Regions from separate parts of the Streptomyces sp. WAC07094 genome, predicted to be linked through region 2. Evidence: riboswitches for the same ligand, from Rfam matches in the RefSeq annotation. Region 2 holds a riboswitch; each other region holds the start of a gene.
What was found. Region 2 has a riboswitch for thiamine pyrophosphate ahead of thiO (glycine oxidase ThiO). Riboswitches for the same ligand answer to the same signal wherever they lie in the genome.
Positions count from the first base shown of each region.

Region 1 (2,259 bases), 5.0 Mb from region 2:
GATCCAGTAGCCGACGAACAGCAGCACGTTCTGGAAGCGGGCGGTGGTGTCGGCCGCGTGCATCCACAGCACCAGCGGGAATCCGAGAGCGGCGGCGAGGGCGGCCGCCACCGGGCGCGGTATGCGCAGTCCGATGGTCTGCAGCGCCAGTGAGCCGCTGTAGTCGTTCATGGCGTTGCTGCACAGGGCCGCCAGCGCCACCGCCAGCAGCCCGAACGCGCCCGGCGCGCCTCCGCCGAGCAGCCGGTCCACCCCGGCGGCCGTCTGGTCGGTGAGCGCCGAGGCGCCCCACAGGCCGAGGAGCTGCACGGCCAGGAAGGACACCACCAGACCGAGCAGTGTGTGCCAGAACATCCTGGTCCGGGACGTGGTGCTCGGCAGATAGCGGCTGAAGTCGCTGGCGTACGGGGCCCAGGACAAGGTCAGGCTCAAGGCGATCGTGCTGGTCAGTACGAACGCGCCCGCCCGGTCCGCGCCGTGTGCACTGCCCGTCAGAGCGGGGTGGACGTCGGCCGGCATCCGTACGGCGATCAGCGCGAAGGCGGCCGCGAGGACGAAGGTCATGACGATCTGGAGACGATGGATCGCCTCGTAACCGAGCACCCCGAGCGCGCCCTGCCCCAGCATCATGACCAGCACTCCCAGCCAGAACGGCCAGCCGCACAGGCGTGCGAGCGCGTCCCCGCCGAACAGGCCGATCAGTGCGTCCCAGGCGACCGAGGACAGCCATTGCAGGGCTCCGGGCAGCACCACCGCGCGTCCGAACGCGAGCCGGGCGAGCGGGAGCTGGCCCGCGCCGGTGCGGCTTCCCCAGGTGCCGAGGTAGGCCGTGGGGACGGCACCCAGCACCGTGCCCAGCACCACGGCGACGAGCGCCGTGCCGAAGTCGAGGCCGAGCGTGATGCCGATGGTGCCCGTGAAGACACCGGTCATGGTCAGATTGGGGGCGAACCACACCGTGAACAGCCGGCCCGCGCCGCCGTAGCGATTGCTCTCGGGGACCGGTTCGATGCCGTGTCCCTCGACCCTGAGATCCCCGGGAGCGGTGGGCATCCGTCCGTCGAAGACGGTCCGTCGGCCGTCGGCGGGCAGCCCGCCGGAGACATGCGCCAATGGCATGAAAGACATCCCTCCGCCAGTACGAACTGGTTCAGGTTCAACGGGTGTGATCTCAGCCCGCGAATGGGGCACCCCGTGTCCGGTACGGCGGCAAGACTAACCCGAGCCGCCGGATGTGCCATACACAAGGGCCGCCACCGGATGCGGTGGCGGCCTGTCGGAGCCTTGCGGCGTAGCGCCGCCCGTGCGGGCCGGTCCCTCCGGCCCGAGTGGCTCGTGCGGCGTGCCCGGGACGGACCGGGCCGCCTTCCTGGCGAGCGCGGCACCCGTCAACGCCCGGCCCGCGGTGCCGGATTCGGTGTCCGCGACGGGCTGCACCGGCGTTCCCGGACCGCTGTCCCGTGGGCACGGCCGCCTTCACCGCGACGATCGCCGACCCCTCCGGCGGTCCTGCGCGAGCGTCACCTTCTCCACCACCTCGCGCATGACCCGGATGTCGTCGTCGGTGAGGTCCATGCGCCGCTTCTGCAGGATGGCGACGACGCGGGGGCCGCTGGGGCCGTCCGCTCTGCCGGGGGATCCCGTGTCCTCGTCGGCGTCCTGGACCCGCAGCCAGGCCGCGAGTTCCTGGGACGTCATGTTCACCACCTCCTGGAACTCGTCCCACAGCGCGTCCGTCTCCAGGGCGTCGGCCATCGTGAACTCCCCTCTCGCCCTCGCGGGCCACCCTCCGCTCCGTACGTGCTCGTGTCCGTACGTGCGCCCGTCCGCTCAGTCCTCCCGCGGCCAGTTCTCCGCCTCGAACATCCAGCGCTGCTTCTCCAGTTCTGCGGTGAGCCCGATCAGCAGGTCCTGGGTGACGGGGTCCGGTTCCGCGGTCGCGTCGATCCGGTTGCGCAGACGCCCGATCGCCGTCCCGAGCGACTCGACCATCAACCGGACGACGTCGGTGTCGCGCAGCCAACCCTCCTTCGCGCCCGGGAGGCCGTAGGCGGAGCCGATGGTCTCCGGCCTGCCGTCCGGGGGGACGCCGAGCGCGGCCGCGCGTTCGGCCACGGTGTCCGAGTAGGAGCGTGCCGTGGCCACCACCTCGTCGAGTTGGAGGTGGATCGATCGGAACCTCGGTCCGACGATGTTCCAGTGGGCCTGCTTCGCCATGAGGGAGAGCCCGACCAGGTCGACCAGGGTTTCCTGCAGGGC
Region 1 covers NZ_JAVMJZ010000001.1:1,147,716-1,149,974, reverse strand. The annotation lists gene RCR19_RS05150 (cytosine permease) at 1-1,119, opposite strand, end outside; TPP riboswitch at 1,111-1,205, opposite strand; gene RCR19_RS05145 (DUF3140 domain-containing protein) at 1,477-1,755, opposite strand; gene RCR19_RS05140 (DNA starvation/stationary phase protection protein) at 1,831-2,259, opposite strand, start outside.
Region 1: linked by a shared signal. The riboswitch ahead of RCR19_RS05150 (cytosine permease) and the one ahead of thiO (glycine oxidase ThiO) in region 2 are both predicted to bind thiamine pyrophosphate.

Region 2 (2,259 bases):
GTTCGAGCACATCCAGGCTCGGCGCACCGCCGGTGCCCATGATCAGCCGGGACGAGTAGGTCGTACCACCGAGGACGAAGGGGTCGTCGGCCATGGTCAGCCTCCTTGGACGGCGGTGAGGATCTCGACACGGTCCCCCTCGCAGAGGTGCGTCGAGGGCCACTGCGTGCGCGGGACGACGGTTTCGTTGAGGGCGGCGGCCACGCCCGAGGGGGCCGTGGTCAGGATCCGGACCACGGCGTCGAGCGCGGTGTCGGGGGCGATGCGGTGGGGCTCGCCGTTGACCGAGATGTTCATGCGGGCTGCTCCGTGAGTGCCGCGGCGAACCGCGTGGGGGTGAAGGGGCGGGCTTCGTCGGGAAGCTCGCCCGTGGTCAGGACGTGGGCCATGACGTCGCCGGTGACGGGGGTGAGCAGGACGCCGTTGCGGTAGTGCCCGGTGGCCAGCAGCAGGCCGTCCAGCTTCGTGGGCCCGAGCAGCGGCGCGTTGTCCGGGGAGCCCGGGCGCAGACCGGCACGGGTCTCGGTGAGCGGCAGTTCGGTGATGCCGGGGACCAGCTCGTGCGCGTCCCGCAGCAACTCGTAGACACCGCCCGCGGTGACCGCCGTGTTCCAGCCGAGCTCCTCGCTGGTGGCGCCGACGACCAGCTCCCCGTTCTCGCGCGGGACCAGGTAGACATGGCTGCCGCGGACGACGGCACGCACGGTACGGCTCAGGAACGGCGCGTACCGCTCGGGCACGGTCAGCCGCAGCACCTGGCCCTTCACCGGCCGCACGGGAGGCAGGACCTCGTCCGGGACGCCCGCGAGCCGTCCGCTCAGGCTGCCGGCGGCCAGGACCACCTGCCCGGCGGCGAGGTCGTCGCCGTCGGCGGTCCGGACGCCTGCGGCACGGTCGCGCGCCACCGTCAGCCGTTCGGCCCACGTCCGGTGGAAGACGACCCCGGCCCGCTCGCAGGCGAGGACCAGGGCCGCGGCCAGCCGGCGCGGGTCGATCTGGTGGTCTCCGTCGACCCTCAGACCGCCGCGCACACCGGGCGCGAGCATCGGCTCCAGGCGACGGCACTCGCGTCCGTTCAGCCACTCCGCCGCGAGGCCGGACCGCTGCTGAAGCGCGTGCAGTTCCCGCAGGTGGGCACGGTCGTCGGCGTCCAGCGCCACCGCCAGCGTGCCGCACCGGCGGTAGCCGAGGTCCCGGCCGGACGCCTCGGCGAGCTCGTCGGCGAAGTCGGGGTAGCGACGGGCGGACTCGAGGTTCAGGCCGAGCAGCGTCTGCTCCCCGTAGTGCAGTTCGGTGACGGCCGCGAGCATCCCGGCGGCCACCTGGGCGGCACCACCGCCCGGCTCGGGATCCACCACGGCGGTGGAGAGCCCGTGCAGGGCCGCCCGCCAGGCGGTCACCAGCCCGATGATTCCGCCCCCGACCACGAGGACGTCGGATGTGGGTGTAGGAGACATGGGCGTCGAGCCCCCTCCCTTCGCCGGCATGACCCGGATCAGGTTCGTACGGTCGGAGGCCGCCAGCCTCCCTCTCAGCCCGGTGCGTCCGGGCTCCCGCGAGTGCTTTACCTTGGCCACCCTATCCGGTGCCGTTTGCCTCAGTAAGGGAGCCTCCGTACATGGTCCCATCGCTCGAAGGACTGACCTTCGCCCCTGTGGCGGACCAGGCACCCGGACAGGTCGGGACCGGCACCCGGTTCACCTACCACGAGCAGGACGGCGGGATCTGGGCCGAATACGCGGGTGGCGACGTCGTACGCGGCCGTTTGGTGGGTACACGAAGCGGTGACCGCCTCGACTTCCGGTACGTCCAGCTCACGCACGACGGGATCACGTCGTCCGGGCACTGCGAGTCCCGGATCGTGGAGCTTCCCGACGGGCGGTTGAGGCTGGAGGAGTCGTGGCAATGGGAGTCGCGAACGGGCGACGGGACGAGCATTGTGGAAGAGGTCACCCGGCACGCACGCTGACTGACGGTTTGTCAGTTGTCTATGGTGATCAGGTGAGCGAGCAGACGCAGGCGCGGAGCGATTCGGCACGGCGGGTCGTCGTCGTGGGCGCGGGCATGGCCGGGGTGCAGACCGCGGTCGCCCTGCGGGAACAGGGCTTCGGGGGCCGGGTGACGCTGATCGGCGCGGAACCCCACCCGCCGTACGACAGACCGCCGTTGTCCAAGGCCGTGCTGCTCGGAAAGGCCGACGGCTCCGCCTTCGACGTCGACTTCGAGGCCCTGGACATCGGGTTGCGGCTGGGCTGCGAA
Region 2 covers NZ_JAVMJZ010000001.1:6,121,107-6,123,365, forward strand. The annotation lists gene RCR19_RS27070 (thiazole synthase) at 1-94, opposite strand, end outside; gene thiS (sulfur carrier protein ThiS) at 97-297, opposite strand; gene thiO (glycine oxidase ThiO) at 294-1,457, opposite strand; TPP riboswitch at 1,456-1,567, opposite strand; gene RCR19_RS27085 (hypothetical protein) at 1,619-1,969, shown strand; gene RCR19_RS27090 (FAD-dependent oxidoreductase) at 2,002-2,259, shown strand, end outside.

Region 3 (2,259 bases), 1.9 Mb from region 2:
CTGCTCGATGACCGTGTCCTTGTAGATCTCCCAGGTCAGCTCCTCGGCCTTCCCGTCGACCTTCTCAAGGGCCTGGTACAGCGGCACCGTGCCGATCGGCACGGGGGAGTTGCGCAGCACCCACTCGCGTGTGGTGTGGATGTTGCGGCCGGTGGACAGATCCATGACCGTGTCGGCGCCCCAACGGGTCGCCCAGGTCATCTTCTCGACCTCCTCCTCGATGGAGGACGTCACCGCCGAGTTGCCGATGTTGGCGTTCACCTTCACCAGGAACCGCTTGCCGATGATCATCGGCTCGGTCTCCGGGTGATTGACGTTGGCGGGGAGAACCGCGCGACCCGCCGCGATCTCCTCCCGTACGACCTCGGGCGCCATGTTCTCCCGGATCGCCACGAACTCCATCTCGGGGGTGATCTCGCCCCGCTGCGCATAGGCGAGCTGTGTGACCGCCTGGCCGGTACGACCCCGGCGCGGTTGGCGCGGCCGGCCCGGGAAGACCGCGTCGAGGTTGCGCAGGCCCCCACGCGGCGATGTGTGCTTGATTCCGTCGTCCTCGGGACGGACGGGCCGCCCCGCGTACTCCTCCGTGTCCCCGCGAGCGACGATCCAGTTCTCTCGCAGCGGCGTCAGACCCCTGCGGACGTCCGTCTCCACAAGCGGATCGGTGTACGGGCCGGAGGTGTCGTACAGCGTGACCGACTGCCCGTTGGTGAGATGCACCTGACGGACCGGCACCCGCAGATCGGGGCGCGAACCCTCGACGAACGCCTTGTGCCATCCGATGGACGTTCCGGCCTCCGAGGACATGTGCTGCTGATCGGAGGCAGGCGTGTGCGCATCCTTGTTGGTCATGAGACCTACTCCCTACGCCGGCATTACCCGGTAACAGGTTCAGCGGTCGACGCAGCGGTTTCCGCTCGACGATGTTCCACGTGAAACATCGCGTCCACGGAGGTCAGCGCCCTCTCAGCCCGGTGCTCCGAGCTCCCGCGTGTGCAAAGGTCCTCTCACGCTAGCGTCTAATTCCGCGGCCTGCACAGTAGGCCTCGCGCCATCTTGCAATGATCGGTCGGTGACCTCGATGCAGCACCCGCCCCCCTATCCGCCCTCCGAGCCGCCTCGCGGTCGCGGTCCGGGCGACCGGCACGACCATGGCCATGGAGGCGGTCATGGGCCCGGGGACGGTCACGGAGGCGGCCATGGAGGCGGGCCTGGGGACGGCAACGGGTCCGGCGGCGGGCACGGCCACTCCCACAGCCATGGGCCGGCCGCCCCCGTCTCACGTCATCTGCGCAGAGTCATCGCGGCGATCCTCATTCCCTTCACCGCGGCGGTCGTGGTCGGTCTCGTGGTGCTGTGGCCCGGCGGCGTTCCGGACCACAAGCGGACCGGTGTCGGCTTCGACCGGCAGACCCAGCAGGCCACGGTCACCACGGTCGTAGCGGTGGACTGCAAGTCCGTGAACGCCTCGGGCGAGACCCCGACCGGCGACACCTCCACCGCCGAGGGTTCCTCGGCACAGCAAGAGGCGGGAGGTACCTGCAAGAAGGCGACGATCCGGGTCGACACCGGCAACGACAAGGGCCGTACGTTCACGGAGATCGTCCAGCCCGACCAGTCCCGGCAGTTGCACCAGGGCGAGAAGGTCGTGGTCGCCTATGAGCCCTCCGCGCCCAAGGACCTGCAGTACTCGGTCACCGATGTGAACCGCAAGTTCCCCATGGCCCTGCTCGCCGGCATCTTCGCGGTCGCCGTGGTGGTCGTGGGACGGTTGCGCGGCGTCATGGCGCTCGTCGCGCTGGCCGTGAGTTTCCTGGTGCTGAGTCTCTTCATCCTGCCGGCGATTCTGCAAGGCTCGAATCCGCTGCTCGTGGCGGTGGTCGGATCGAGCGCCATCATGCTGATCGCCCTCTACATGTGCCACGGTCTTTCGGCCCGCACCTCGGTGGCGGTGCTCGGCACCCTCATCTCGCTGTCGCTGATCGGTCTGCTGGGCTCGGAGTTCATCGACTGGGCCGCGCTGACCGGGAACACGGACGACAACACCGGTCTGATCCATGGCCTGTACCCGCACATCGACATGAGCGGTCTGCTGCTCGCCGGCGTCATCATCGGTTCGCTGGGCGTTCTCGACGATGTGACGGTGACCCAGACGTCGGCGGTCTGGGAGCTCCACGAGGCGAACCCCTCAGTGGGGTGGCGCGGCCTCTACCGCGCGGGCATTCGCATCGGACGCGACCACATCGCATCGGTCGTGAA
Region 3 covers NZ_JAVMJZ010000001.1:4,235,980-4,238,238, reverse strand. The annotation lists gene thiC (phosphomethylpyrimidine synthase ThiC) at 1-852, opposite strand, end outside; TPP riboswitch at 845-1,001, opposite strand; gene RCR19_RS18670 (YibE/F family protein) at 1,073-2,259, shown strand, end outside.
Region 3: linked by a shared signal. The riboswitch ahead of thiC (phosphomethylpyrimidine synthase ThiC) and the one ahead of thiO (glycine oxidase ThiO) in region 2 are both predicted to bind thiamine pyrophosphate.